One region of the Arsenicicoccus dermatophilus genome, then DNA from elsewhere that is predicted to be linked to it. Evidence: riboswitches for the same ligand, from Rfam matches in the RefSeq annotation. Region 1 holds a riboswitch; each other region holds the start of a gene.
What was found. Region 1 has a riboswitch for cobalamin ahead of MM438_RS14140 (ABC transporter substrate-binding protein). Riboswitches for the same ligand answer to the same signal wherever they lie in the genome.
Positions count from the first base shown of each region.

Region 2: another riboswitch for cobalamin. It lies ahead of MM438_RS14740 (hypothetical protein); the one in region 1 lies ahead of MM438_RS14140 (ABC transporter substrate-binding protein).
Region 3: another riboswitch for cobalamin. It lies ahead of MM438_RS09965 (energy-coupling factor ABC transporter permease); the one in region 1 lies ahead of MM438_RS14140 (ABC transporter substrate-binding protein).

Region 1 is NZ_JAKZHU010000002.1:179,227-188,762, reverse strand. Features, by position in the region: gene MM438_RS14175 (SDR family oxidoreductase) at 1-139, opposite strand, end outside; gene MM438_RS14165 (FkbM family methyltransferase) at 598-1,449, shown strand; gene MM438_RS14160 (hypothetical protein) at 1,539-1,799, shown strand; gene MM438_RS14155 (SRPBCC family protein) at 1,796-2,791, shown strand; gene MM438_RS14150 (GGDEF domain-containing protein) at 2,975-4,429, shown strand; gene MM438_RS14145 (alpha/beta hydrolase) at 4,521-7,145, opposite strand; cobalamin riboswitch at 7,666-7,800, shown strand; gene MM438_RS14140 (ABC transporter substrate-binding protein) at 7,890-9,104, shown strand; gene MM438_RS14135 (FecCD family ABC transporter permease) at 9,101-9,536, shown strand, end outside.
Region 2 is NZ_JAKZHU010000003.1:52,487-62,022, forward strand. Features, by position in the region: gene MM438_RS14710 (hypothetical protein) at 1-242, shown strand, start outside; gene MM438_RS14715 (IS110 family RNA-guided transposase) at 606-1,811, shown strand; gene lhgO (L-2-hydroxyglutarate oxidase) at 2,071-3,279, opposite strand; gene MM438_RS14725 (alpha/beta hydrolase) at 3,407-5,167, opposite strand; gene MM438_RS14730 (metallophosphoesterase family protein) at 5,369-7,234, shown strand; gene MM438_RS14735 (hypothetical protein) at 7,345-7,518, opposite strand; gene MM438_RS14740 (hypothetical protein) at 7,636-8,094, opposite strand; cobalamin riboswitch at 8,128-8,363, opposite strand; gene MM438_RS14745 (amylosucrase) at 8,438-9,536, opposite strand, start outside.
Region 3 is NZ_JAKZHU010000001.1:2,168,544-2,178,079, reverse strand. Features, by position in the region: gene MM438_RS10015 (L-lactate permease) at 1-936, opposite strand, end outside; gene MM438_RS10010 (FadR/GntR family transcriptional regulator) at 1,077-1,826, shown strand; gene MM438_RS10005 (GNAT family N-acetyltransferase) at 1,807-2,382, opposite strand; gene paaA (1,2-phenylacetyl-CoA epoxidase subunit PaaA) at 2,459-3,526, shown strand; gene paaB (1,2-phenylacetyl-CoA epoxidase subunit PaaB) at 3,523-3,810, shown strand; gene paaC (1,2-phenylacetyl-CoA epoxidase subunit PaaC) at 3,807-4,604, shown strand; gene paaD (1,2-phenylacetyl-CoA epoxidase subunit PaaD) at 4,619-5,101, shown strand; gene paaE (1,2-phenylacetyl-CoA epoxidase subunit PaaE) at 5,105-6,226, shown strand; gene MM438_RS09975 (hypothetical protein) at 6,272-7,078, shown strand; gene MM438_RS09970 (GNAT family N-acetyltransferase) at 7,139-7,771, opposite strand; cobalamin riboswitch at 7,853-7,983, shown strand; gene MM438_RS09965 (energy-coupling factor ABC transporter permease) at 8,016-8,720, shown strand; gene MM438_RS09960 (energy-coupling factor ABC transporter substrate-binding protein) at 8,717-9,112, shown strand; gene cbiQ (cobalt ECF transporter T component CbiQ) at 9,114-9,536, shown strand, end outside.

The sequences.
Region 1 (9,536 bases):
CCGCCTTGGGGGTCATCTGCGCGTCCAGGCCGGTGCCGGGCAGCGCCTCCGCGGGAGGCGTGATCTTGGGGTAACGGCTGACCGGGTCCTGCAGCGTCAGCTGGTCCACGGTGGTCTGGTCGGTGTCCTGGGACGCCATGAGTCCTCCTGGTTCGAGTGGTCGTTCACCGTCCACCTACCCGGCGGGTCGGGTGGCAACCATGCGGGCCGTATGCCGAGACGCCACCGATCGCCCAGTCCTGGTCGCCCGCTCCACCCCGCCCCCACTCACCCACTCACCCGCTCCACCCCGCTCACCCGCTCCACCCCGCTCACCCGCTCCACCCCGCTCACCCGCTCACGTGAGGCCAGGCTGGCCCCGTGGCACGTTCAAAGAGGGCTCATTCCGTATCGATCGGGGCCAGCCTGGCCCCGGCGACACCGGTGCGGGCGACGTGGGAGGTGGCTCACTAGCGGGTGGGAGGTGCGCGGGAGCGGACACCGGTGCGGGCGACGTGGGAGGTGGGCCCGCCGGCGGGGTTCTCGCCGAGCTGGCGCCGACCCTGGCGACGGCGAGCTCCTGGTGCCCCGAACCGCGCCGTGCCCGAGACTGGACCGGTGCCGTACGACGTCGAGCAACCACGCCCTGACCTGCGCGAGCTCCTGGAGCCGGCCCGCCTGACCGAGGTGGTGGACATCGGGGCCAACCCGCTGGAGGACACGCCGCCATACCTGCCGATGCTGCGTGAGCAGCGGTGCCGGGTCACGGGTTTCGAGCCGCAGCCGGAGGGCCTGGCCCGGCTGCGGGCGACCGCGGACGACCTCGAGCGCTACCTGCCGTATGCCGTCGGCGACGGCGGGGACCACACCTTGCACGTCTGCGCGTCGCCGGGCTTCTCCAGCCTCTACGAGCCCGACCCGGACCAGCTCGCCCTGCTGGTCGACTTCCCCCGGCTGGCGACCGTCGTCGAGCAGGTCCCGGTCGGCACCACCCGCCTGGACGACGTCGCCGAGATCGAGCGCGCCGACCACCTCAAGATCGACGTGCAGGGGTCCGAGCTGGACATCTTCCGGCACGGGCGGCGAGTCCTGGCCGGGCTCACCACGATCCAGGTCGAGCTGGGCTTCCACCGGATCTACCGCGACCAGCCGACCTTCGCCGACGTCGACCTGGAGCTACGGGCGCAGGGCTTCGTGCCGCACCGCCTCGTGTCGACCAAGGACTGGCCGCTCGCGCCGGTGCAGTGGGCCGACCCCGACCAGGAGCAGGCCCGCCAGCTCGTCGAGGCCGACGTGCTCTACGTCCGCGACCTCGCCCGCCTCGACCGGCTCGACGACGAGCAGCTGCGGCACCTGGCCCTGGTGGCCCACGAGGTGTATGCCGCGGACGGCGTGGCCCTGCGGGCGGTGCGTGAGCTGACCTCCCGGGGCGCGGTCGCCGGGGTCGAGCAGCGGTGGCGCCCGGCCTGATCCGCAGACCACCAGGGGCCCGGACGTGGTTTCGGACCGTCATACCGAATCACTCTGGGCGAGTTTGACAGTCACCCAAATGGTCAACCATGGTTGACGCCGTGGACGGCAGCGGGATCGCACGGACAGCGGGTGACACCAGCGACCCCCGGCAGGGTCTGCGAGCCGTGACCGCGCTGCGTCGGCTCGCCGACCGGCTGGAGCTGGCACAGGTCGAGGCCGCCCTGGGAGCCGGCCTGAGCTGGGCCGAGATCGCCGACGCCCTCGGCGTCAGCCGGCAAGCCGTCCACAAGAAGTTCAAGGGGCGAGTCCGTCCCGAGCTGACCAGTCGACCGGGAGACCCACGATGAGCCTTGCCTCTCGCCTGAGCGCGAGCACGGGCCGCAGCTTCACGATCCAGAACACCGCGTGGCGCGAGGCCGCCCGCAGCGGAAGCCGCGAGGTCACCCTCGACCATCTGCTCCTGGCACTCCTGGTCTCCGGGGGGCCGGCGGCGGAGCTGCTCGCGCGCAACGGGGTCCGGCTCCACATCCTGCGCCGGGCGGTGCTGCACCGCCACCAGGCCGACCTGCGCGGCCTGGATGCCGGCGCCCCTCGCAGCGCCACCCGCCGGCGCCGCGAGCCCCGCGACCGGCAGCGCGGCGTCGCGGGCGACATCGCCTTCTCCCCCGCGGTCGAGCAGGCCCTCAAGATCACGCCGTTCACCGAGATGCGTCTGCTGGCGCACCTGCTCGAGCACCCCTCCGGCACTCCTGCCGAGGCGCTGCGCCACGCCGGGGTCTACGTCGAGGGGGTGCTCGAGACGGCGCACGCCGAGGCCGACCGCCCCGTCGAGGGCTTCACCGCCTGCCCGCCCGTCCCGGGGCTGCTCGACGGCCTCGCGGAGAGCACCACCACCACGACGCGGTTCGTGCCCGTCCCCATCGAGCACGTCTGGCAGGCGGCGTGCGACGCGGCCGTGGTCACGCGGTGGTTCGGGTGGCACGAGGACGTCCGGATCCTCGACGAGGCCACGCTGCGGACGAACCGCGCCCGGGGCGTCCCCGCCCTGGAGCTGCGCCGCGTCCGGTGCGAGCTGGGCCGGCTGGACGGCGTGGACACCGTGGCGTGGCAGGAGTTCACCCCGCCGTCGCAGGGCGGCGACCCGCGCGGCGCCTACGTGCACCTGGCGCTGACACCGATGGCCGGTGGCACCCACGTGCGTCTCACCCGAGGCTTCCGGGGTCACGGGCCGATGGGCGGGGTGTTCCGCCGGATCGGCGCCGCCCTGACCCCGCTCTCGACCGGGTCCATGCTGCACGACCTCGCGCTCGTGGCGGACGACCTCGGCGACCGACGCTGATCGGTGGCCGCGAACCTCCCGTCCCCGTCGGCCAGGTCGCACTAGTCTCGGTGAGGTGGATCACCTCCTCCGGCCCCCGCTCCCGGGCGACGGCGCGGCCGCACGCGCCTGGGCGGTGCGTTTCTCCGACCCGGCGGCCATGCGAGCGCTCATGCCCGAGGTGCCGGAGGGGCCCCACGTGCGGTGCTGGCGGCCTTCGTGGCCTGGCGCGAGAGCCGACCGGACCAGGCACTCACCCTGCTCGGTCCGCTGCTCGAGTCCGACGACCTGACCGCCCTGTGGTCGGTGCGGGCCCGTGCGGTCCAGGCCGCGGTGCTCCTGGAGATCGGTCTGCCCCGCGAGGCGCAGGAGTCGCTGCTGCGGGCCCTGGAGGAAGCCCCCCGCAGCACCGACTCGATCGCGGTGGCCGCCACCATCCACGACCTCGGGGTCAACTACGGCGCGGGCGACCCGGACCGGGCGTCCGCCTACTTCGTCGAGGCCTGGACCCGCGCCCACGCGATCGTCGTGGCCGAGGAGCACGAGCCCGCGACCGACGCCCTGGCGCTCGAGGCCCTCGCCGTCGTCAACCTCCGCGGACTGCGCGACACCTACGACACGGACCTGCCCGAGGGCCTGCCGGGGTATGCCGAGGCGGAGGAGCTGACGCGTCGCAGCTGGCCCGAGCTGAGTGCCGCCATACGCGCGCTCCGGACCCAGGTCGCCCTGGAGGCCGGGGACACCGACGAGACCCACCGGCTCGCCTCCGACCTGCCCGACCCCCGCGGCATGCGCGACGTCACCAACGCCTCGCTGGTCGCCCAGGCCCTGGCCCGGCTCGGACGGGAGGCCGGCCACCCGGACGAGGCGCTGGAGACGCTGACCGAGATGATCGACCGGCTGCCGCCCGCCTTCGCCCTGGAGCTGTTGGGCGACGTCGTCGAGATGCACCGTGCGGCAGGCGATCTCGAGGCGGCGCTGGAGGCCGCCGAGCGCCGCTACGCGCTCGTCACCGAGCACCACGTGGACGGTTCCCGGGTCGCCGTGCGGGCCCTGGAGGTGTGGCACCGCACCCAGCGCGCCGAGGAGCAGGCCCGCACCGCCGCGGAGGTCGCCCGGCGTCTGCAGGCCCGGCTCGCCGAGCTCAACCGGGACCGCGAGCGGCTCCGGGCCCGCAGCCGACGCGACCTCCTCACCGGCCTGTGGAACCGCCGTCACCTGGTCGACGTGCTCGCCGAGCTCGACGGGGCCGGGCACCAGGTGGCCCTCGTCGACGTCGACCACTTCAAGACGATCAACGACGAGTCGGGACACCATGCGGGCGACGAGGCGCTGCGCCGGCTGGCCCAGGTGCTGCAGGACGTGTGCGGTCCCCGGGACACGTTCGCGCGGTATGGCGGGGACGAGTTCGTGGTCGTCCGCCCGGCGGGCGCCGAGGGCCTGCTCGCCGAGGACCTGGAGGCGGCGACCCGGGTCCGCGGCCACGACGACGTGGGGCTGCCCGAGGTGGTGACCAGCATCGGGGTGGCGTGGTCGGACGAGCGGGGCTGCGAGGCGGCCCTCGAGCGGGCCGACGAGCTGATGTATGCCGCCAAGCGCTCCCCGGACGCCCAGCTGCTGGCGGACGAGCGGCGTTCCCCCGAGGCACCGGGGAGCTGATCCTGGCCCGGCCGCCGGAGCGCGCGTGCCCGACCACCGCGGCAGCCCGAGGGGCCGGTCGCCACGAGCGACCGGCCCCTCGTCCCGCGGGTTACTTCACCACGGTCCCGGTCAGCCGGGTGCCACCCTTGACACCGGCGCCCTCGACGGAGACGGCCAGCGCCACCTGGCGGCCCGCACGGGCGTCCTTGGCCAGCGGCAGCGTGATCCGACCCGTCCTGTCGCCCGGGGCGATGATCAGGTAGGCCCGCGCGTCGGCCTGGTCGAGGGGGAGGTCCTTGCTCGGGTCCACGCTCCAGTCACCGCGCGCGGCAGGAGCGACGTCCGCGATCCGCAGACCGGCGCCGGCCGGCTTGACGGCCACGATCTCCAGGGCGACGGCCTCGCCGCTGGGCCGGTCGAGGGTGAACGTCCAGGTGAGCGAGCCGCCGGGCTTGGCGGTGGCCGCGGGGGTCAGGGTGCCGACGGGCTTTGGGTCGTCGTCCTTGACCACGAGCTCGGTCGCGGGGGTGGCGACGAGCACCGGCCCCCGCACCCGCACCTGCCCGATGATCTCCTGGTCCGTGTTCCACACGGTGTTGCCGGCGACGGGCATCGCGATCGGGACCTGCCGGCTGCCGGACGGGACGGGCACCGTCCTGAGCACCGACGCACCCGGGCCGTTGACCACCGTGAGCGCCGAGAGCGGCTGGGGCGCAGGCGAGGACAAGGTGGCGTGCACGACCTGCGTCCACGGCTTGGCGCCCTCGACGACGGAGGTGCGGGCAGGCATGCGCAGCACCGAGGGCCGCAGGGCCGCGGCGGGGGCGGTGCCGGCGTTCGCCGCCGAGAGGTCCAGGACCACGGCGGATCCCGCAGCCTTGCCTCGTTCCAGGGAGACGGCGGTGATGCGGGTCAGGTCGATCCCCTTGGCCGGCAGCGGGAACCGCACGTTCTGCGCGACCACGCGACCGCGCAGGCCGTCGCCGGTGCCGGACACGCCTGCGCGGGTCGCCGGACCCTGGGGCTTGAGGGCGACCCGGCGCCCGGCGGCGTCGGTGAGCCGCAGGGTGGGGGTGAGGCTCGCCGTGGGCGCGAGCGCCATGCGCACGTCGAGGTAGGCCGATCCCTTGACCGACACGGGCTTGGCGGCCCGCAGGGTCAGCGCCGCGGAGCTGCCGAGGTCCCAGCGCCAGCCGGCCGGGTTCTCCTGGGGATAGCCGTTCCAGTGGACGCCGGTGGAGGCACCGCTCTGGTGGATGGGTGCGCAGGCCGTGCCGCGGCAGACGGTGGCGCCGCTCATGGTCCAGCCCCCGGTCTGCGGGTCCGCGAGGCGACGCCGGGCCCCACCGGTCGCGGAGGTGACGAGCTTCATCCAGCGCTGGTCCGCGGGCAGCGTGCCGGTGCCGTCGAGCGCGGCCGGGTCCCCCTTGCCCTTGAGGAAGCGGTCGGCCGCGAGGGCCACGAGCGACACCCCGCTCTGGCGCTGCCGCGCGGGCGTGAGGCGCGAGGCGGCGGTGCACCGCGTGCCGGCTCCGTCGTCCTGACCTGTGCTCGCGGGCGGCGTCCACGTGGTGTTGAAGTAGTTGTGGTTGGCGCCCGGCAGGTAGGCCACCGAGGACAAGGCGTGCTGTGCGCCATACCAGTCCGCACCATCGGCGTAGCCGGCCCCCTGCAGGTCCGAGACGTCACCGTCGCAGCCCGGCAGCACGGTCAGCGTCGGCGTGGTCGACGCGGAGGTGTGGAAGAAGTTGGTGGGGCCGAGGAGCACCAGCCCCCCGATCTGGTAACCCTTGGCGGGCTCCTGCTCGATCGCGGCGTAGGCCACGCCCTCACCGCCGCGGCTGTGTCCGACGAGGAGGGTGTTGGTGGCGTCGTACCGGCTCTTGACCGTGCCGGCGAAGGGCGCCGACGCGCCGGATCGCCACGACCCGAGCAGCGACAGGTGAGCCCGCACCAGCGCGGAGCGGGCAGTCATGCCGAGGTCGCTAAGCCAGGCGTCCTGGGCGTTGACCGCGTTGGCGTCGATGCTGACCGTGAAGTAGCCGCGGCGGGCCAGCTCGTCCTGCAGGTAGCGGTAGCCCTCGAGGTTGGGCACCGGCTTGCCGGGCGCCTTGCAGGGCCAGGAGCCGTCGCCCCCGTCGCACCAGCTGTGGCGCCCGTGCAGGAGCAGGACGACCGGCAGCTTGGTCCCGGTCGCGGGAGCGACCACGCGTCCGGTGATGGCCTGTGGCTGGGTCAGACCGGGCAGACGCTGGGCCGGAGCGGTGTATGTCGTCGTGACGACGCCGGGCCCGGCCGCAGGCGGCGAGGCGAAACCCTTGTCGGAGTCATTCCCCGCGCCGCGCCGGGGCTGTCGCGCGAGGAGCTCGGCCTCGGTGGCGTGGCCGTAGCGCACCACCAGCGTGGGCAGGTCCGTCGGCAGCCGGTCGACCGTGATGGTGACGGAGCCGTCGGGCAGGGTCTGGGCGGGGCCCAGGTCGCCCGCCGCCGTGGCGATGTGAGGGCGGGCGTCGGTGATGGGGGCGTGCCGCAGGGGCAGCCGCACCAGGTCGAAACCCTTGACGGCCGGGAGGACTCGCCACCCAGGCGGGGCCACCGGCAGCGGCGTGTCGCCCGCTGCGGAGGCACCCGGCGACGGGGTCGGAGCGGGCGCAGCCACCGCAGCGGCGGGGGCGCAGACGAGGGCGGTTGCCGTGAGGACGGCAAAGGCGCTGGCAAGGCATCGGGCAGGCATGGGACCTTCTCACCGTGGGGCGCCCGCGGTCTCGAGCACCGACTGCTCGTCACGCTAGGCCCGGAGCCTGGACGGACGGTGAGCACCGTTGACCCGTGAAACGATTCGCCCGCCCCGCCCCGCGTTCCCGCCAGTAGGGGCAAGTGGCGGGATCCCGGCGGCGTGTCGCGCGCACTTGTGGCAGCTCGCCGTCCTGTCGGGCTGTCGCGGTCGGGGAACGCCCCATCGAGGTGCTCGTGCTCAGCAGCGGCGAACCTGCCTGAGTCACGCTCGGGCTCACGCATCCACGCCGGCGTGAGGACCACCATGCGCTCGCCGTGCACCCCTGCCCTGCGCGCCGGCGAACGGTGGCGCTCCTGGATCCCCGCCCTCGTCCGGCTGCCGGGACCGCTACGACATACCGCTCCTGACCTCGGCGAATCCCACCGGACCCCTGTCGGTCCGGGCCTCCTCGCGGGACTCGGCACCGATGGCCCGGCGATGACTCTCCCGACCCCCGAGGAAGCAGTGGTCACCCGCGTGCCAGACTGAGCAGGTCCGGTCGCCACCGGACGACAGGCCTGGAGCGAAGTCGGTGTGATCCCGACGCTGTCCCGCAACGGTGATGCCTCCTCGGAGGACGAGCCCGGTCGCCTCCGCGCCTGTCCGAGCTCATCTGCCCTCGAAGGAAGGGCCGAGCGTCGACGTGGTCGTCGTGGCCGCATCCTCACCGGTCCTTCCTTCCGTCTCGAAGGAAGACCGCCGATGTCCACCGCCTCACGACTGCTCCCGCCTCTCGTGGGCGCGCTGGTCCTTGTCCTCTCGTCCTGCCACTCGGGCACGACGTCCACCACCTCGTCGGCGGCCACCGGCGCCGGGTGCATCACCGACTTCGATCCCGACAAGGACTACTTCCCGGACAAGGTCACCTTCGAGGACGCCAAGAACGTGACGGTCGAGTACCAGAAGTCCTACAAGGTCGTCACCGTCAGGAAACCTGCTCCTGGCGAACCTGCCCAGACCTACGTGCTGGTCCAGTGCGGCGCTCCCAAGCCGGCGCTGAAGGGCGAGGCCGCCTCGGCCCAGCAGATCACCATCCCGGTCGCGAAGGTGGCTGCCTCGTCGACGACCCAGCTGCCGGCCTACGAGATCCTCGACCGGGTGGATGCCGTCGCGGGGGTCGGGAGCACCGACCGGGTGAGCGACGGGAAGATCAAGTCCGCCATCGACCGCGGCGCCATCAAGGGCTTCAAGAACGAGGACCACGGCGTCAGCGCCGAGTCGGTCGCCGCGGTGCGCCCCGATCTCTTCGTCACCATGGGCACCTCGGATCCCGCGAACGCGAAGATCAAGGAGCTCGGAATTCCGGTGGTGGCCAACGCGGAGTGGCTGGAGAGCACCGCCCTGGGCAGAGCCGAGTGGATGAAGTACACCGCTCTCTTCCTCAACGCCGAGAAGAAGGCGGACGGGGTCTACGCCAAGATCGCCGCGGACTACAGGGCGGTGGCGGCCAGGACGAGGACGGTCGCGGACCGACCGACCGTGCTGCTCGGCACGATGAGCAAGGGCACGTGGTATGCCGCGGCCGCCGACGGCTATGTCGCCAATTCCGTCAAGGATGCGGGCGGCCAGTACGTGATGAGCGACGTGAGTGGGACCGGGAGCAAGACCCTCGACCTCGAGGTGGTGCTGGCCAAGGGCACCCAGGCGAGGTACTGGCTCAACGGCACGACCCTGAAGGAGTGGAAGACCACCGCCGACATCGTCAGGTCCGATGCCCGCCTGGGCCAGCTCGCCGCGGTCCGGCAAGGCAACGTCTGGGTCGCGACGAGGCGGATCAACGCCGGGGGCGGCAACGACTACTGGCAGAGCGGTGTGGTGCGTCCGGACCTCGTCCTCGCCGACCTCGCGGCCATCCTGCACCCCGAGCTGATGCCTGGTCACCAGTTCACCTACTACGAGCAGGTGCCGACACGGTGACCGCCACCAGGCACGAGCGTGGGACCTGCCCGGTCACGGGGACCGCTCCGGGCGGCCTGGCCCTGCGCTTCGGACTCCTCGCCCTGACGGCGGCGGGCGCGACGGCCGCCGGTCTGGCGCTGGGCGCGGTGTCCGTGCCGCTGCGCGAGGTCGTCGACTGGCTGCTGGGCCGTCCGGTCGACCCGGTCTCCGCGACGATCCTCCATGACATCCGCGGACCTCGCACGGTCACCGCGCTGCTGGTCGGCGCATCCCTCGGGGTCGCCGGGCTGCAGACGCAGACCCTCTTCCGCAACCCGCTCGCCGACCCTTACGTCCTCGGCCTCTCCTCGGGGGCCAGCCTCGGTGTGGGCGTGGTGATCCTCCTGGCCGGGACCTCGGCGTATGCCGCCTCGCTCACCGCTGGGCTCGGGCTGACCGGTGACCTCGGCG
Region 2 (9,536 bases), on a different contig from region 1:
GCACCGACCGGGCGACCGGCACCGGCCGTGACCTGGTCCAGGGCGGCTATGCCCTCGTCGCCGCACCCGGCGCCCGGCCTTCCGGCATGGCGGGCGACCCCGGTGCGGCAGTCCTGGGTATGGCGGCAGACCCGAGCGGCACCACCGTGTGGTCCGTGGTCACCGACGCGAACGGCGCCACCGCGGTCCAGCGGGCGATCCTGCCCGCCATGGTCAGGCCCCGCACCACGCCCGGCCGCTGACCGCGTGTCGCCGGGCACCTGCCCGCCGACCGCACCGCACCGACATACCCCTGGCACGGCGAAGGGACCCTCCCCGGAGAGGACCCCTTCGACCTGTCACCGGTGACGGGCAGGCCGGACCGCCCGTTACCTTCTTCGTGCCCTCGGTGATGGGGGTGCTGGTCACCAGGTCTGGTATGACTCTTTGCCCCTGTCGCGCATGATCCGGGGGGTGTTGTCGCCGGGCTTGGTGGCGTCGGTGTGACCGCTGATAGGGACACGGCCCCCGCGCTCGGGAGGTCTCTTCGTAACGTGGCTGCCGGCTGCTGACGCCCGACCTGTGGCCAGCGGATCATGAGTCCGTCGGTCAACGAGGAGGACAGGATGCACGGGCTACCCGACCGCACCTACGCGGTCTACCTGGGGTTGGACGTCGGCAAGGAAACTCACCACGCCACCGCCCTGGACCCGTCCGGAAAACGGCTGCACGACAAGGCGCTACCGCAAGACGAGACCAAGCTGCGCGCCCTCTACGAGCACCTGTCCACGCACGGCCCGGTCCTGGTCGTGGTGGACCAGCCCGCCTCGATCGGGGCCCTGCCGGTCGCGGTCGCCCGCGCCGTCGGGGTCGACGTGGCGTACCTGCCGGGCCTGGCGATGCGCCGCATCGCGGACCTACACCCCGGCGCAGCGAAGACCGACGCCCGCGACGCGTACGTCATCGCCGACGCGGCCCGCACCATGCCCCACACCCTGCGGCGCGTGGACATGAACGACGACGCCCTGGCCGACTTGGAAGTCATCGTCGGGTACGACGACGACCTGGCCGGTGAGGTCACCCGCGTCACCAACCGCCTGCACGGCCTGCTCACCCAGATCCACCCAGCCCTGGAACGAGCCCTCGGACCCCGACTGCACCACAAGGCTGTCCTCGAGCTCCTGACCAGGTTCGGCGGACCCGCCGGGCTACGCACGGCCGGTCGGCGGCGGCTGACGAGCGTGGCCAAGCCCCGCGCGCCGCGCTCCTACGATCGGATCGTCGACGAGGTCATGACCGCCCTGGACGCCCAGACCGTGACCGTGCCCGGCACCCGCGCGGCCGAGCTCGTCATCCCGAAGCTGGCTTCCCAGCTCGCCGACCTGCTCGAGCAACGCGCGACCGTCGCGGCGCAGGTCGAGGAGATCCTTGATGCCCACCCTCTTGCCCCGGTCCTGACCTCGATGCCCGGCGTCGGTGTCAGGACCGCCGCAAGGATCTTGCTCGAGGTCGGCGACGGCAGCGCCTTCCCCACAGCCGGGCACCTCGCCGCCTACGCAGGCCTCGCCCCCGTCACACGTCGATCCGGGTCCAGCATCCGCGGCGAGCACCCCTCCAGGTCAGGCAACAAGAACCTCAAACGCGCGCTGTTCCTGTCCGCCTTCGCAGCCCTGTCCGACCCCACCAGCCGCGCCTACTACGACCGCAAACGAGCCCAAGGCAAGAAGCACAACGCCGCCCTCATCTGCCTGGCCCGCCGACGCTGCGACGTTCTCTACGCCATGCTCAGAGACGGCACCACCTACCAAGCCCCGACGGCCGCCGCGGCTTGACGAACCCCATAGGGACACCCCCCCAGCGGCCCGACCTGCCCTCCCCGGTCCAGCGGCACCCGCCCCCCAGCGGGTGCCGCTGGCCCCTAGCCTCTCGCACCGGACCCCCTCGCGACAGAGCCCCCGTGGGTCATCTTCACAGATGGTCCAGGTCTATCGAACACGTAGTCACTTCAGGCCATTTCGGACCAGTCGGACCGGTCGGACCAGCGGGGCCGCGGTGCGCCAGGCGGTCCGTGAGGGGACCGCCCGGCTGCCCTCAGAGGCGCTCGGCCTCCTCCAGCTTGTCGGCGACGACCTCGGCGATCGCCAGCGACGCGGTGGCCGCGGGCGAGGGAGCGTTGAGGACGTGCAGGACCCGCGGGTGCTCGTGCAGGAAGTCGAAGTCCTCGACGAGGGTGCCGTCCGGGCGCATGGCCTGGGCGCGCACACCGGCCCCGGCGCGGACCACGTCGTCGACCTGCACCTCGGGCATCATCTTCTGCGTCGCCCTCACGAAGGCCTCCTTGGAGAAGGACCGCTGGACCTCGCCGACGGAGTAGCGCCAGTACTTCTGCGCGAGCCGCCAGATCCCCGGGAAGGCCGCGAGCTGGACCATGTCCTTGGGGTTGATCTGGGTCCACGAGTAGCCCTCTCGCGCGAGCGCGATCACGGCGTTGGGTCCCAGGTGGACGTGCCCGTCGATGCCCCGCGTGGCGTGCACCCCGAGGAAGGGGAAGCGCGGGTCGGGCACAGGATAGATCAGCGATCTGCACAGGTAGGACTTCTCGGGGGTGAGCTCGTAGTACTCCCCGCGGAAGCCGACGATGCGGGTCTGCGGGTGCGCCCCCATCGCCCTGGCGACCAGGTCGGCGTTGAGCCCGCCGCAGGTGACGACCTGCTTGGCGACGATCGTGCCCTGGCTGGTCTCCACGGTGACGTCGCGCAGCCCGGGCCGCCCCGACACGAGCGCGGTGCCCGTGCGGATCTCCCCGCCCGCGGCGCGGATGTCGTCCGCGTAGGACCGGCACACGACCGTGTAGTCGACGACGCCGGTGACCGTCACCTGCAGCGCCGCCACCCCCTCGGCGTGCGGCTCCACCTCACGGAGCTCCTCGCGGCTCAGCCAGCGGGTCGGCACGTCGTTGGCCTGGCAGCGGCGCTGGATCTCCCGCATCTTGTCGACCTCGTCGGCGCCGGTCGCGACCACGAGCTTGCCGTCGATGCGGTGCGGGATCCCCTTGTCCTGGAGGTAGTCCACCAGCCGCACCCGGCCGTCGAAGCACAGCCGCGCCTTGTAGGACCCCGGCGTGTAGTAGACCCCCGCGTGGATCACGCCGGAGTTGTTGCCCGTCTGGTGGCGGGCGATGTCGTCCTCCTTGTCGATGACGACGACGTGCGCACCAGGCTTGCGCAGCTGCAGCGCTCGGGCGGTGGCGAGCCCGACGATCCCCCCGCCGACGACGAGGACGTCTGCCTCGGTCTTCATGTGATTCCCCTTTCGACTCCCCCAGTCTCTCGCGCGGGCTCCCGCGGCGGAGCGGACTTCGCCACGTCGGGCGGAGGTATGCCGAGGGCCGCGCCCGGGAGCACCCGGACGCGGCCCAGCCCCGCGGTCACCTGGCGAAGAGCGCCTTGTCCGGGGTGCAGGTGACGTCGGCGGCCGGTGTCTCCTGGGTGGTGAGGTAGGCCGTGACCGTCTTGTCGACGCAGGCCGAGTAGCCGTGCAGCGATCCGTGGCCGAAGCCGTCCTTGACGGTGACCAGGCGTGAGGTCGGCAGCGTCCTGCGGTAGGCCGCGGCTCCGGCGTACGGCGTGGACGGGTCGTGCTGGTTGGCGACGATCAGGACGGGCGTGGACGTGGCCTTGTCGAAGGGGCCGCGGTAGACCCCCGTGGCCTTGCCCGGCCAGCCGGCGCACACGCTCGAGGCCCAGGTCCACAGCGGGCCGAAGCCCCCCGCGGCGGCCTTGGCCCGCTCCGCGGCGGACACCCACTCCTGCGGGTCGCTCGGGTTGACGGCGTCGCTGCACAGCACGCCCGAGTAGCCCACCCAGTAGCTGGCCTCCTTGCTCGGCGGGGTGGTGGGCGTGGCCGTGGGGCGCGGTGCGGGCGTCGGACGCCGGGTCGGCGTCGTGGTCGGTCGGGGCCCGTGCAAGCCCGGCGGGACGACGCCCGGTCGCCGGTCGACACCTGGCTGGGGCCTGGGGTCGATGGGCACCTCCTGCGCGGCCGGCGAGGTGGCCTCGGCGGCCCGGGCCAGCGCGTGCAGCTGCTTGAGCGCGGCGGTCGCCTTCTTGCGGGCCCGCGGCGCCGCGAGCATGGCCCTGCTGGGGATCCGCGCAGGCAGGGCGGCCCGCAGGTCGTGGATCGTCGTCAGGACACCGGGGATCTGGTCGGCGGAGTAGAGCGCGCGCAGGACGGTGGAGTGCAGCTCGTCGTACCGCAGCTCGCGCCCGTCGCCCAGGGCGACCGGGCCGCGCTCGGTGGCCGCCACCAGGTCGGCCCAGTCCTGGCGGACCGTCGCGGCGGACGGGCAGCGCGCCGCGCCGACGCGCTCGCACTCGGCGAACGCCGCCTCCAGCGCCTCCTTGGCCCCCAGGTGGGAGCCGAGGCGCTCGGTCAGCGGCCGCAAGGTGCCCCGGTCGCGGCCGGTGCTCCACTCGACCGGGTCGATGACGCCGTCGAGGACCATGGCGCGGACCTTGTCGGGGAAGAGCGCGGCATAGGTCTGGCCGAGGTAGGTGCCGTAGGACGTGCCGTAGTAGGTGAGCCGCTCGTCGCCGAGGGCGGCGCGGGCCAGGTCCAGGTCACGCGCGGCGTCGGCGGTGGACATGTGGTCCAGCAGCTGGGGTGCACCCTTGGCGCACAACGCGCGCTGGCGCCCGTCGACGGTGAGGCGCACCCGCTGCTCGTCGGCCGTCGCGGGGAAGACCACGCCCCCGCCGGGGAGGTCCGGGTCCTCACCCGCCGCGGTGCAGCTCGCGTCGGCGCCGCGGGTCGCGAGCCCGACCACGTCGAAGCGCTTGCGGACCTCGGGGCCGAGCTTGTCCGCCATCTGCCCGACCTGGTCGGGGACCGCCAAGCCCGGGCCGCCAGGGCTCGTGAAGATCGACCCCACCCGGTGCGCCTGGTCCTCGGCGGGCCGCCGCGCCAGGCGCAGCGTGATCGTGCCCGTGTCCGGGCGGGCGTGGTCGAGGGGGACGGTGAGCTCGCCGCACTGGAGGCCACGGCCGCAGTCCTCCCAGGTGATGCCGGCGGCCCGGCCGGCCGTCGTGCGCGAGCCGGGCGCAGGAGCGGGGCCGGCCGCCGTCGCGACGGACGGGACGGACACCAGGGCGGCCGCGACCAGCGCGACCCCTCGGACGGGCAGGGACATGCGAGCCTCCAGACAGGCGTGGCGGACGGACGGACGGTGACCAGCAGACCACCGATCCCTGATGACTCGCCGAAAGTACTCCCGGCACAGGACGATCCGCGACCGCAGCAGGCCGTGCAGGGCCGCTGTCGACAGGGCCTCGCCCCGGTGACCTCGCGCGACGCAGGGTGCGGGCCGCACGTCAGTCGCTACCCTGGGCGCGTGAGCCCAGCCACGTCCTCCGACCGGGGTCGCCAGCCCCCTCTCGCGTGGGCACTGTGCCCCCTGCGCGTGCTCGGCGCGCTGCTCGGCCTGCTGGCCCTCGCCCTGGCCGCTGCCGTCGTCGGCATCGGCGTGACCAGCGTGTGGCCCACCGACGTGCAGACCAGCTCCTACGCCGCGACCCTGCGCCTGTCCGCCGAGCCCGACCAGCTGTCGTCGGTCCACGCCCCGACCCTGTTCGGCAACCTCGACCTGCGCTTCGACGGTCCGCTGCCCGCGCCCGGGGTCAGCGCCGACGCCCGCGTCCGCGACCGGATCACCGCCGTCCTCGCCACCAAGGACCTGTCCGTGTCGGCGCTCAAGCCCGGCGCCGCCGAGATCGACGCCGCCATCAGCTCCGGGGCGTCGTCCCTCGCCGGGAAGTATGCCGCCGGGGTGCTGCTCACCTGCGCGCTGGCCGCCTTCGCCCTGCGGCACTGGCGATCCGCCGAGGCCGGCCTGCGCCCGTGGCGACGGTCCGCTCCGGTCCCCGCGCTCGCCGCCGTCGTCGCGCTCGCCGGGACGGGCGGGTCGGCGTGGGCGACCTTCCGACCCGACCGGCTGGAGACCGTGCAGGCCGACGGGCTGCTCGGCTACGTGCGGTCCAACACCCGGATCCTGTCCGACGTGCAGGCCCGCTCCGCCCAGGCCGAGCCCTACGTCAAGAACATGCTCGCTCTGTCCGCCGCGCTGCAGGAGCACTTCGTCCCGCCGGACCTAGCCCGCCCGGCCGCCGTGAAGCTGCTGCTGGTCAGCGACATCCACGGCGCCAACGCCTATCCTCTGATGCGGCAGATCGTGCAGACCGAGGGCATCACCGCGGTCGTCGACACCGGTGACCTGCTCAACTTCGGGCACGCGCAGGAGGGCGAGGCGGCGGGCATGTATGCCGGGATCGCCTCCCTCGGCGTCCCCTATGTCTTCGTGCGCGGCAACCACGACGCGAGCGCGGCCACCGACGAGTCGGTCCTGCGACGGCTGGCGACGATCCCCAACGTGATCCTGCTGGAGCCGACCGCGGGGACGTACACCGTCGCCACGATCGGGGGCCTGCAGGTCGCGGGCTTCAACGACCCGCGGTGGTTCGGCGACGAGGGCGGCGACACGGCGGGGCAGGTGGCGGCCGCGCGGCGCTTCGACCGCGCGATGGAGCAGGTGCGGTCGGGGCGGGTCGCGCCGGTCGCGAGCACGACGCGAGCCGGGACGCCGGCACCGGCGGCTGGGGAGACCGCACCGGGCGCGGCGACGTCGTCGGGTGCGGCCGCCTCGGGGGCGACCACCTCGGGCGGTGCGTCTGCAGCGGCGCCGCCCGCGACCACGCCGGGCGCCTCCCCGGACCCGACCGCCTCGGCCGCCGTCGCCACCGACCTCCGTCGCGGTCTGGACCTGCTCGTGGCGCACGAGCCCTATGCCGCGGACGCCTTCCCCGCCGCCCGGGTGCGCCTCAACGGCCACATGCACTCGGCTGCGCTGCGCGGCAACCGGATCCAGCTGGGCACCTTCACCGGGGGCGGGGTCGTCGCGCACTACAGCCAGGACCCCGCGGGCGCCGAGCTCAACGGCCAGCCCTATGCCTTCGACATCCTCAGCTACGGCGCCGACTGCCGCCTGGAGACCCTCACCCGCTACAGCTACCGGGACCTGCTCGAGGGGCGGCCGGTCTACGACGACGTCCGCGCCGTCAACGGTCGCTCGATCCAGGCGCCCCAGCCCTCCGCCGGACGGGTGTGCCGCGCCGACGCGCCGCTGACGCTGGCGACCGTCGTGGCGGACGCCCCCGACCCGAGCTCCTCGCCCACGCCGGCGACCACCAGCACCACCCCCTGACCGAGCGGCTCACCCCACGCTGACCTCCCCCGCGCCGGGTGGGACGGGAGCGGGGTGCCGGGCGCGAGGCGTATGGCGGGACGGGACGGCGACCACGTCCCGGCGTGCGGTCAGCGGCGGGCGCGCGAGCTGACCATGCGCCACAGCGCGATGCCGCTCGGCACGGCCACGGCCGCCGCGGTGGCGTAGTCCTTGCGGCGGAAGGCCTGCCACGCCGAGACCAGGCTCGACACCATCAGGGTGCCCGAGGCGGCGTTGTTCACGGACTGCTGGTTGATCGGCATACACCCTCCAGGACAAGAGTCACGGTCGATCACCGAGCGTATCTTCCGGTGCGTCAGGAGGGGCCCGAACGACGCACGACGGGCCGCCCCGCAAGGACGGCCCGTCGGGTCGCGGGATCAGCCGTGGCGGTGCACGCCGATGTGCTCCACCATGATCTGCCCGTCGGCGAGGTCCTCGGCGACGACCGGGCGCCAGCCGACGTGCATCAGGTGGCCGAGGGCGCGCGAGTCGGAGGCCAGCGAGACCTTGGGGTGGCGCAGCGCAAAGAGCTCGATGATCACGTCGACGAGGGTCTGGGTCAGCCCGGGCTCGGCGTGCTCGGCGGCGGGCACCGTGAGCAGGCGCTGCAGCTCGACGTGGTCGCCGCGCAGCGTGCCGGCGGCATACCCGGCCAGCCGGCCGTCCAGGCTCACCGTCACCAGCCGGAAGCTCTCGTCGCCCTCGCGCCGGGCGAGCCACGGCACGGTGGCGTCGGCCGACCGGGCGGCCTCCTCGAGGTGGGTGAGGTCGTCGCGCAGGCGCTGGGCGCCGGCGGCGTCGTAGTGGGAGACGCGCATCGACAGCATGGTGGGCATGGGTCCTCCAGACCGAGTCGGGTCCGACGACCCGGGTGGGTCGCCGCGCTGGCAGGTCTTCGGACTCGCGGGCGTCGCGCGGCAGGCTGACCTGCACGCGGGCCTAGGCGCCGCTTCCCGAGCCGACCGCTCAGTGCGTGTGGCGCGGTCGTTCCCGCTCACCGCTGCACCGCGGGCGGCTGCCCCCGGCGCAGTCCCGGACTCGCACCGGGTTCCCTCTTGCCCCGGCGCGCCCGAGGGTGTGCCGGACCAGTGCGGCCCAACCTATCCAGGCGGCGCGGAGGGGGCTCGTCGGGACGCGTTCCGCCGGTTGCGGTTCCCGCGATGACCGCCCCCGGCCCGCTCACGGCAGCAGACCTCCCTGGGTCGGTCGGATCCGCCTGCTCGACCAACCCCGGCCGGCCCGACCGCCGCCGGCAGGGACGATCCAGCGCTGCTGGTAGGGGTCGAGGGTGAGGTCCCACCAGACGTCCTCGCCGGTCAGCGCGTCCTGCAGCCCCGAGAGCGGCCCGAAGCCCGCGAACCCGTGGATCGACGCGTGCTGCGGCTCGGCGGTGAGGTTGGCGAGCACCAGGCAGTGCCCGCGCGGGCCCGTCCGCCACAGCGCGAAGACGTGGGGGTTGTCCAGCGGCACCGCGTCGATGGCCTGCTGGGCGTGCAGCTGCGGCAAGGACTTCCGCGCGGCGACGAGCGCCTGCAGCCCCTCGAAGACCCGCGCCGGCACCGTGCCCGCCTCGTGCCGCTGCTGCGCCGCCGTCCAGTCCATGCGCGGCCGGTGCAGCCAGCGGTTGTCGTCCGCGTGCGCCGGGTCCTCGACGTACGACCGGTCGTTGATCATCCCGATCTCGTCCCCCATGTAGATCAGCGGCACGCCGCCGAGCGCCAGGACGAGCCCCTGCAGCAGCAGGATCCGGCGTATGCCGAGGAGCTCCGCCCGCTCCCGCTCGGCACCCGCGAGCCGGCGAGCCTGCTCGAGACCGGCGAGGGACGCGAGGGACCCGCTGATCCGGCGGTCCCCGGTGGCGGGGTTGGCCTGGAAGACCTCGCCGACGGCCCACGACCCGGGATGCGCGCCGGAGTAGAAGTCCGACAGGAACGCGCGGTGGGCCGGCCCGGACAGGCCCACCGCGGCGGCGTGCTCGTCGCTGACCGCCCACCCGATGTCGTCGTGGAGCCGCACGTAGCCCAGCCACGCGGCGGTGGGCGGCAGCGGCGGCATCGCCCGCACGGTGTGGGTGAGCAGTCGGGCGGAGCCTTCGGCGAGCGCCGACCACAGCGCGACCATGTAGACGTTGTGGTAGGCGAGCTCGCACTCCTTGCCGGTCGCCTCCCCCTGGCCGAGGTAGGGCGCCAGGTCCTCGGGCGCGACGATGGCCTCGGCGAGCAGCAGCACGCCGGGCATCGCCAGGCGGGTGAGCGCACGGAAGGCCTGCAGCACCAGG
Region 3 (9,536 bases), on a different contig from region 1:
GGCCGGCAGGTGGGTGCGCACGGCGGTGTCCTCGGTCAGCCCGCGGCGCTCGTCCTCGGTCATGGCGGCCCGCTCCGCGTCGCGGTCGGCGTGCAGCCGGGCGAGGGCCTCGGCGCCGCCCTGCGGGTGCCAGACGCGCAGCATCAGCACGGCGGCGCCCAGACCGACCAGCGAGGCGATGATGTCCGTGAGCTCCACCGACAGCCAGGTCGCCGAGACCCACTGGGCCACCGCGAAGGACAGCCCGGTGACGAGGGCGACCGGCCACAGGTCGCGGACCCCACGGCGCCCGTCGGCGAGCAGGCACAGGAACAGCGGGACGAAGGCCGCGAGGATCGGGGTCTGGTGTCCGACATACGCGCCGATCTGGGTGTAGGGGATCTTGGTGAGGTTGCCCGCGGTGATGATCGGGATGGCGATGGCGCCGAAGGCGACGGGGGCGGTGTTGGCGAGCAGCACCACGGTCGCGGCGCGCAGGGCCGAGAAGCCCACCGCCATCAGCATCACACCGGTGATCGCGACCGGCGCGCCGAAGCCGGCCAGGGCCTCCAGCAGGCCGCCGAAGCAGAAGGCGATCAGCATCGCCTGCACGCGCGGGTCGTCGCTGATGAGGTTGAACACCCCGCGCAGGTCCTCGAACCGGCCGCTGGCGACCGTGACCTGGTAGAGCAGGATGGCCGTGAAGACGATCCACACGATCGGGAACAGGCCGTAGACCGCTCCCTCGGAGGCCGAGAGCAGGGCGAGGGGGGCGGGCATGCGGTAGGCCAGCACGGCCACCAGGATCGAGACGGCGAGCGCTGCCAGGCCAGAGGTCCACGCCTTCCACCGCAAGGCACCGAGGGCGACGAAGATCGTCAGCAGGGGGAGACAGGCGACGAGGGCCGAGAGCGCGAGGCTCCCTCCCACCGGGGCCAGATCGGGTCGAAAGGTCATGGGAACTCCATCGTTCTCTGGAAAAGATCAGACCTTCAGGCAGTGGTCCGACCTTATCGAACCACTATGCACTCATCGGTATGACCATTTCAAGAGCCCGGGGTCATTTCGTTGCACAGTAAACTGACACAATGCCGGGCATGAAGGCCTACGAGACGGTCATCCATCATGTCGAGACGGGGATCCTCGACGGGAGCCTGCGGGTCGGCACGCACCTGCTCCCGGAACGGGACCTGGCGGCCGAGCTCGGGGTGAGCCGGTCCGCCGTGCGCGAGGCGATCCGGGCGCTGGAGGCCCAGGGCGTGGTGAGCTCGGCGGTCGGGGCGGGCAAGGACGCGGGCACCCGGATCACCGACATGCGCAGCGCGGCCCTGTCCCGGCTGCTCAAGCTCCACGTCGCCCTGGCGAAGTATCCCGTCGACGAGGTGGTCGAGGCCCGTGTCGCGCTGGAGCGCTCCAGCGTCGCCCTCGCCGCCCGTCGCCTGGACGACGCCGGCCGGGACCGGCTGCGTGCCCTGCTCGACCGGATGGCGGACCCGGCCGTCCACCAGGACGAGTTCAACGCCCTCGACACGGAGTTCCACGTGGTCCTCGCCGAGAGCGGGCACAACCGGCTCGTCACCGACATGACGGTCGCGGTGCGCGAGTCCCTGCGGCGACCCATCCTGGACGCCGAGCGCTCGCTCGACGACTGGGAGGGCTTCCGGGCCTCCCTGCAGCAGCACCACGAGTCGATCTTCGACGCCGTCTCGGCGGGCGACGGGGAGCGGGCGGCCGAGCTCGTCGAGCAGCACATCCGGGCGACCTACACGATCCTGCCCATCACCCTCGGCGAGGTCGCGGCCTCGGGACAGCCCGGCACGGCAGGGGTCAACCCAGTGCGCAGGTGAGCCGCACCTCGCGCAGCAGGTCCCGCTCGTCCGGGCCCACCACCCGCTCCCGGCGGGCGCTGTCCGGACGCAGGCCCGCCGCCTCGAGGAAGGCACGTGACCCCGGGAGCTCGGCGGGCACCCAGGCATAGACATGCAGGAAGCCCGCCTCGCGCAGCAGGTCCACGGCCGCGTTGAGCAGGCGGCTGCCGTGGCCCTGGTGCCGGGCGTCGGGATGGATCCCGAGCTCCAGCAGCTCCCCGTCCCCGGGCTCGGCATCGGGGTCCTCGCACGGCCCGATCGCGGCGTAGCCCACCACCTGGGCGCCGGCGCAGGCCACCACGAGGCGGTGCCGGGGCGAGGGCGGCTGCTCCAGCGACGCGCGCCACGCGCGGGCGAAGGGCAGCGGCTCGAACCCCGCGAGGACCTCGGACGGGACCAGCCCCGCGAAGCCCTCGCGCCATACGGCCGACTGGACCGTGCCCACCGCCGGCGCGTCGTTGGCCCGCGCCTCGCGGACGCTGGCGTCGGCCTGCGGACCGAGGGGGGAGGGGTGCTCGTGCTGGTGGTCGCTCACCCGGGTGATCCTCGCAGACCGGGACGCGCCGAGGATCCTTTTGCGGGGCGGGGCCGGGCCGGGGATACTGCAGGACATGTATGGCAACGACGTCATCGACCCGGACGCGATCGACCCGGACGAGCCGCTCAACGCGGCCGAGACCGACGACTACGCGAAGGCCCGCGGGGCTGCTGCCGAGGCCGACCGCGGCCCGGGTGACAGTGCGTCGTTCGACGACCTGATCCGGCGCGACCTGCGCATCGAGCCGCGCGACGAGATGCCGGACGGATACCGCCAGACCCTGATCCGCCAGATCGCCCAGCACGCGCACTCCGAGATCATCGGCATGCAGCCCGAGGGCAACTGGATCACCCGCGCCCCCAGCCTGCGTCGCAAGGCCATCCTCATCGCCAAGGTGCAGGACGAGGCCGGCCACGGGCTCTACCTCTACTCCGCCGCCGAGACCCTCGGGGTGGACAAGGCCGAGCTGCTCGACAAGCTCCACGCCGGCCGGCAGAAGTACTCCTCGATCTTCAACTACCCCACGCTGACCTGGGCCGACGTGGGTGCGATCGGCTGGCTCGTCGACGGCGCCGCGATCATGAACCAGGTGCCCCTGTGCCGCTGCTCCTACGGCCCCTACAGCCGCGCGATGATCCGCGTGTGCAAGGAGGAGTCCTTCCACCAGCGCCAGGGCTTCGAGATCCTGTGGGTCCTCGCCCGCGGCACCGAGGAGCAGAGGGCCATGGCCCAGGACGCCGCCGACCGCTGGTGGTGGCCGGCGCTGATGATGTTCGGCCCCGAGGACTCCGGCGAGGCCGCCCAGCAGGGGCACACCGCGCAGAACATGGCGTGGGGGATCAAGCGGTTCAGCAACGACGACCTGCGCCAGAAGTTCGTGGACATGACCGTCCCGCAGGCGCAGAAGCTCGGCATCACCCTGCCCGATCCGGACCTGCGCTGGAACGAGGAGCGGGGTCACTGGGACTTCGGCCGGATCGACTGGGACGAGTTCTGGCGGGTGCTCAAGGGTGACGGTCCGTGCAACGCCGAGCGGATGAGTCACCGCATCACGGCTCACGAGGACGGTGCGTGGGTGCGTGAGGCCGCCAACGCGTATGCCGCCAAGCAGGCCTCGCGCTCGAAGGAGAGTGCAGCATGAGCGAGGCCCCCTGGCCCCTGTTCGAGGTGTTCGTCCGCGCCAAGCGAGGCCTGTCCCACGTCCACGTGGGCTCGTTGCACGCGCCCGACGCCACCGTGGCCCTGCACAACGCGCGGGACCTGTACACCCGTCGTCAGGAGGGGGTGTCGATCTGGGTCGTCGAGGCCCGGCGGATCACCGCGTCCAGCCCCGACGAGCGCGGATCCTTCTTCGACCCCAGCGCCGACAAGGTCTATCGCCACCCGACGTTCTACGACGTCCCCGAGGACGTGGAGTACCTGTGAGCGACACCACCATCGCCGGCCCCTCGCGCAGCGTCTCCGAGCCGGCCGACCTCGCGACCTATGTCCTCGGCCTCGCCGACGACGCCCTCGTCTACACCCAGCGCCTGGGGGAGTGGGTGTCCCGCGCCCCGGCCATCGAGGAGGACATGGCCTTCGGCAACATCGCCCTCGACCTGCTCGGCCAGGCCCGCTCGCTGCTGACCTACGCCGGCCAGGTGGACGGCACCGGGCGCACCGAGGACGACCTGGCCTACCTGCGCGACGAGCGGGAGTTCCGCTCGGTCCACCTGGTCGAGATCGAGTGCGGCGACTTCGCCGTGGAGATGGCCCGGCTGCTGTGGTTCGCCACGACCCGCCTGGCGATCATGCAGCGCCTCACCTCCTCGACCGACGAGACGCTGCGCGGCGTCGCGGAGAAGGCCGTCAAGGAGCTGGCCTACCACCGCGACCACGCGCGCACCTGGGTGGTCCGGCTCGGCGACGGGACCGAGGAGTCCCACCGCCGCATGCAGGCCGGCCTCCAGGCCGTGGAGCCCTACGTCGCCGAGCTGTTCGACGACTCCGCGGCCGAGACGGCGGTGGCCGTGGCCGGACTCGGCGTGCGGCCCGGCGAGGTCGAGGACGAGGTCCGGACCTATGTCGGGGAGGTGCTCGCCGAGGCCACCCTGACCCCCGCCGAGCCGTCGCGCTGGCGCTCTCGCGACGGGCGCCGCGGCATCCACGCCCGCCCCATGGGTTATCTGCTCGCCGAGATGCAGCACATCGCGCGCTCGCACCCCGGCGCCACCTGGTGACCACGGTGGCGGCGGTGGCCGACGCCATCCGCGCCATCCCGGACCCGGAGATCCCGGTCATCACCATCGACGACCTCGGGATCGTCCGGTCCGTCGACGTGGACGAGGCCGCCGGCGTCGTGCGCGTCGTCATCAGCCCGACCTACAGCGGCTGCCCGGCCATGGGCCTGATCGAGGATCTCGTCCGCCACGAGGCCCGCAAGGGAGGGCTCGCGGCCGAGGTCACCACCCAGCTGTCGCCCGCCTGGACGACGGACTGGATGAGCCGACGCGGCCGGGAGCGGCTGCGCGAGTTCGGGATCGCCCCGCCCACCGTCGGGGCCGCGCAGGCGGCCACCGGCCCGGTGCCGGTGACGTTGTCCCGCCACCAGGTGTCCTGCCCGCACTGCGGCAGCGACCGGACGACCGAGGTGGCCCGCTTCGGGTCCACCGCGTGCAAGGCGTTGCGCCGCTGCGATGCCTGCCGCGAGCCCTTCGACGAGTTCAAGGTGATCTGACAGATGGCTCTGCTGAGCAAGCCCGCCCGCCCGCGCCCGCAGTTCCACCCGCTCACGGTGGCGCACGTGGAGCGGCTCACCGACGATGCCGCAGCGATCAGCTTCGCCGTGCCCGAGGAGCTGCGCGAGACCTTCGCCTTCGAGCCGGGCCAGCACCTGACCCTGCGTCGCGAGGTCGACGGTGGCGAGCAGCGCCGGTCCTACTCGATCTGCCTGTCGCGCCGCACCGCGGGGGAGGCGGGCCGGCTGCGGGTGGCCGTGGGCCGGGTCCCCGGCGGCGCCCTCTCGCCCTGGCTGATCGACGAGGTCGCGGCGGGCGACGTGCTGGAGGTCATGCCGCCGACCGGGTCCTTCGTGGTCCCCACCGACCCGACCCGGGGCCGACACCACTGCGCCATCGCCGCCGGGTCCGGGATCACCCCGATCCTGTCGCTGCTGACCACCGCGCTCGAGGAGGAGCCGGACAGCCGTGTCACCCTGATGTTCGGCAACCGCTCGACCAGCACGATCATGTTCCTCGAGGAGCTCGAGGACCTCAAGAACCGCTACCGCGAGCGCTTCCAGCTGATGCACCTGCTCTCCCGCGAGGCTCGCGACGTGGAGCTGTTCAGCGGGCGGCTGGACGAGCCTCGGCTGCGCCGCATCCTGGAGACCCTCGTGCCGGTCGACTCGGTCGACGAGTGGTACCTCTGCGGGCCCTTCTCCATGGTCGAGAACGCCCGCGAGGTGCTGGCCGGCGAGGGCGTCGCCACGGACCACGTGCACTACGAGGTCTTCCACGTCGACGACGAGCCCCGCGCCGCCCAGGACCCGGGCGAGGGCGCCGACCCCGCGACGGCGAGCGTGCTGGCGCGCGTCACCGTCAACCTCGACGGCCGCACCACCGACGTGGTGATGACGGACGCCGCGGAGACGATCCTGGCCGCGACCCTGCGAGCCCGGCCGGACGCGCCATACTCCTGCACGGGCGGGGTCTGCGGGACCTGCCGCGCGCGGGTGGTCGAGGGGGAGGTGCGGATGGACCGCAACTACGCCCTCGAGCCTGACGAGGTCGCTGCCGGCATCGTGCTGGCCTGCCAGGCCCACCCGCTCACCGAGACCGTCAGCCTGGACTACGACGCCTGAAGGGGCGGCGGCCCTGGGCTGCCGGGGCGCACGAGGGAGCCGAGCATGAGGGGTGCACGACGCACCACGGTCGCGAGAGCCTGCGCGCTCGCCATCGTCGGCACGCTCACGCTGGGGGGATGCACGGGCGAGCCCCTGGAGCTCCCGCCGACCCCCTCCGGCGTCGCCCCGCGGACCCCGGCGCCGTCGGGCAGCCCACCCACGCCGTCCCCCGCCCGCACCGTGCCTCCCGGCGGCCCGCAGCCGGTCCCCACGATGCCGGGAGGTGACGGCCCGCAGGCCGCTCCGGGCGAGGCCGAGGCGGTGTTGGACCAGGTGTCCCGCTTCGTCGCCGCGGCGACGAGCCTGCACGCGGTCGGCACCCTCAACCACGGCGGGGTCCCGATGACCTTCGACCTCGCAGGCACCCGCGACGGGCTGATTCTGGCGGGCACGGTGTCGGTCGGCACCCAGCCGCCCGTCGAGATCCGTCGCATCGACGGAGTGACCTACGTCCGCTCCCCGCGCACCACCGCGACGGCCCGCGGTCGGTTCGTGCGGATGTCCAGCGGGCCGGCGACCCAGCTCGGCATCCTCGGGGTGGGCAGCCTCGTCGACGCGGTCCAGCGCCTGACCGGCCACCGCGTGCCGATGCGGATGACCTCGGTCTCCTACGCCGGCCGGCGCGCCCAGGAGCTCGCCCTCGGACGGGTCACCACCCTCGTGGTCGCGGCGGACGGCAGCGGCCGGCTGCTCAAGGTGCAGACGACGGCGGGACCGGACGCGGGGAGCATCGAGTTCGACCGTTGGGACGAGCGGATCGCGGTCGCCACGCCCCGGCGCTCGCAGGTCACGCGGCTCCCCGGGGGCTAGGCCCGAGGGTCGACCGCGGTCAGGCCGAGGACGGCAGGTCCAGGGCGGTAGGGGGCCGGGTCAGGCCGGGAGCTCGGGCGCCGGGGTGCCCAGGTCCGACCCGGTCGCGGTGGTGACGCCCCGACGGGCGCGGTAGAGCACGTGGTGGCGCAGCACGTCGTCGGCCGCGACGAGCGGGTGCTCGAAGTCGTCGGCGAGGTGGTGCGTCATGCCGAGCCGTTGCATGACCGCGCGGGACCGCAGGTTGATCGAGGAGGTGAGGGAGACCACCTCGTCGAGCCCCAGGACCTCGAAGGCGACGCGCAGCGCCTCGGTCGCCCCCTCGGTGGCATAGCCGTGACCCCACGCGGGCCGGGCCAGCCGCCAGCCGATCTCGACGCAGGGCATGAAGTGCGCGGCGAACCGGGGCTGGTCGAGCCCGACGAAGCCGATGAAGGGCTCGCCACCGACCACCTCGACCGCCCACAGGCCCCATCCCTGGGTGTGGACGTGCCGGTCGCAGCGGTCCGCGAGGTCGTCGCTCTCCTTCCGGGACAGGGGTGCGGGGAAGCAGGCCATCACCTCGGGGTCGGCGTTGAGCGCCGCGAACGGCGCCCGGTCGTCGGGCCGCCAGGGGCGCAGGAGGAGGCGTTCGGTGCGCAGCTCCAGCGGGGGGTGCACCGGCGGGACGAGGATGGCATCCGTCGCGGACATGGGACGAGCGTAGGGGTGGACCGGTCAGCAGCACCGGGCGACACCCATCACACCAGTGATAACCATTCTCATTTCGGTGCGCTGTGGCATACTCCGAAGGGTCATCCCGAGGGTGCGCAGGAAGCCGGTGAGAGTCCGGCGCGGTCGCGCCACTGTGAGCGCGGGTGTCTGCCCCGCGCCAGCCAGAGACTGCCCCCTCGGCCATCTCCACCGGGACGCGTCATCCCCCCCAGAAGGAGTGCCCATGCACATCACCGAGGGCTATCTGCCCCCGCTGCAGGCCGCGGCCTGGACCGCGATCGCCGCCCCCTTCGTCGTCCACGGCGGCCGTCAGGTCGTCCGCGAGGTCCGCGAGACTCCCGAGAACCGTCTGCTGCTCGGGGCCGCGGGTGCCTTCACCTTCGTGCTGTCGGCGATCAAGCTGCCCTCGATGACGGGCTCGTCCAGCCATCCCACCGGCACCGGCCTCGGGGCCGTGCTGTTCCGCCCGCCCGTCATGGCCTTCCTCGGCGGGATCGTGCTGATCTTCCAGGCTCTCCTGCTCGCCCACGGCGGGATCACGACCTGGGGCGCCAACGTCATGAGCATGGCCGTCGTCGGCCCCTGGGTGGGTTATGGGGCGTATGCCGCAGCCCGGCGGCTGGGGGCCCCGCAGCTGGTGGGGGTCTTCCTCGCCATGGCCCTCGCCGACCTGTCGACCTACTGCACCACCTCGCTGCAGCTGGCGCTGGCGCACCCGGACCACGCCACCGGGGTCCTCGGCGCCCTGGGCAAGTTCCTCTCCATCTTCGCCGTCACCCAGGTCCCGCTGGCGCTGGCGGAGGGCTTCCTCGGGGTCCTGGTGTTCCGGGTCCTGGCCGACGCCGCCCGCCCCGAGCTCACCCGCCTCGGGGTCCTCGCCGAGGGCCGCGGACGCGCGGCCGCGCAGCAGCCGGAGGTGGTCGCATGACCCGGGCACGGTGGATCACCCTCGGATGCGTCCTGGCCCTGGTCGTGCTCTTCGCGCTGCCGTTCGTCGTCGCCGGGGGCGGCGCCGCGGACGGCGAGCGCTTCGGCGGGACCGACTCGGCCGCCACGGCCGCGATCGACGCCTCCGACCCCGGCTACCGGCCGTGGTTCCACAGCATCTTCGAGCCGTCGAGCAGCGAGGTGGAGTCGGGGCTGTTCGCCATGCAGGCGGCGATCGGGGCCGGTGCGCTCGGCTACGTCGTCGGCCGCCTGCACGGCCGCCGCGACCGCACCCACCAGGCCACCGGGTCGGGCTCGACCCGGTCGCTCCCGACGGGCGGCGCCCCCGCGGACTCCCTGCCGACGTGCTCCGAGACCGGCGGCCGGAGCTGACGTGTCCGGCGGCCTGGCGATCGACGACGCGGCCTGGGCGGGGGCCTGGCGCCCCCGCGCGGTGGCGGACAAGGCGCTGCTCGGCCTGGGGCTGATGGCCGTGGCGCTGGTGCTGCCCCCCTGGCCGGGGTCCGTGCTCGTCGCCGTCGCCAGCCTGGTGGTGCTCCTCCTCGGGGCGCGGGTCCCGGCGGGTCTGGTCGCCCGGGCCATGCGGGCGCCGCTCGCGTTCATCGTGCTCAGCGGGCTCTCGGTGGCGGTGAGCCTCGGTGCGCCGCAGGCGGACCCGGCATACCTGCGCCTGGGCTGGCTGGCCGTCACCCACCGCGGGGTGGCCGAGGCGGCCGGGCTGACCGCGCACGCGGTGGCCGGGACCCTGGCCGTGCTCGTGCTCGCGGCCACGACCCCGGTCGTGGACCTGCTGACG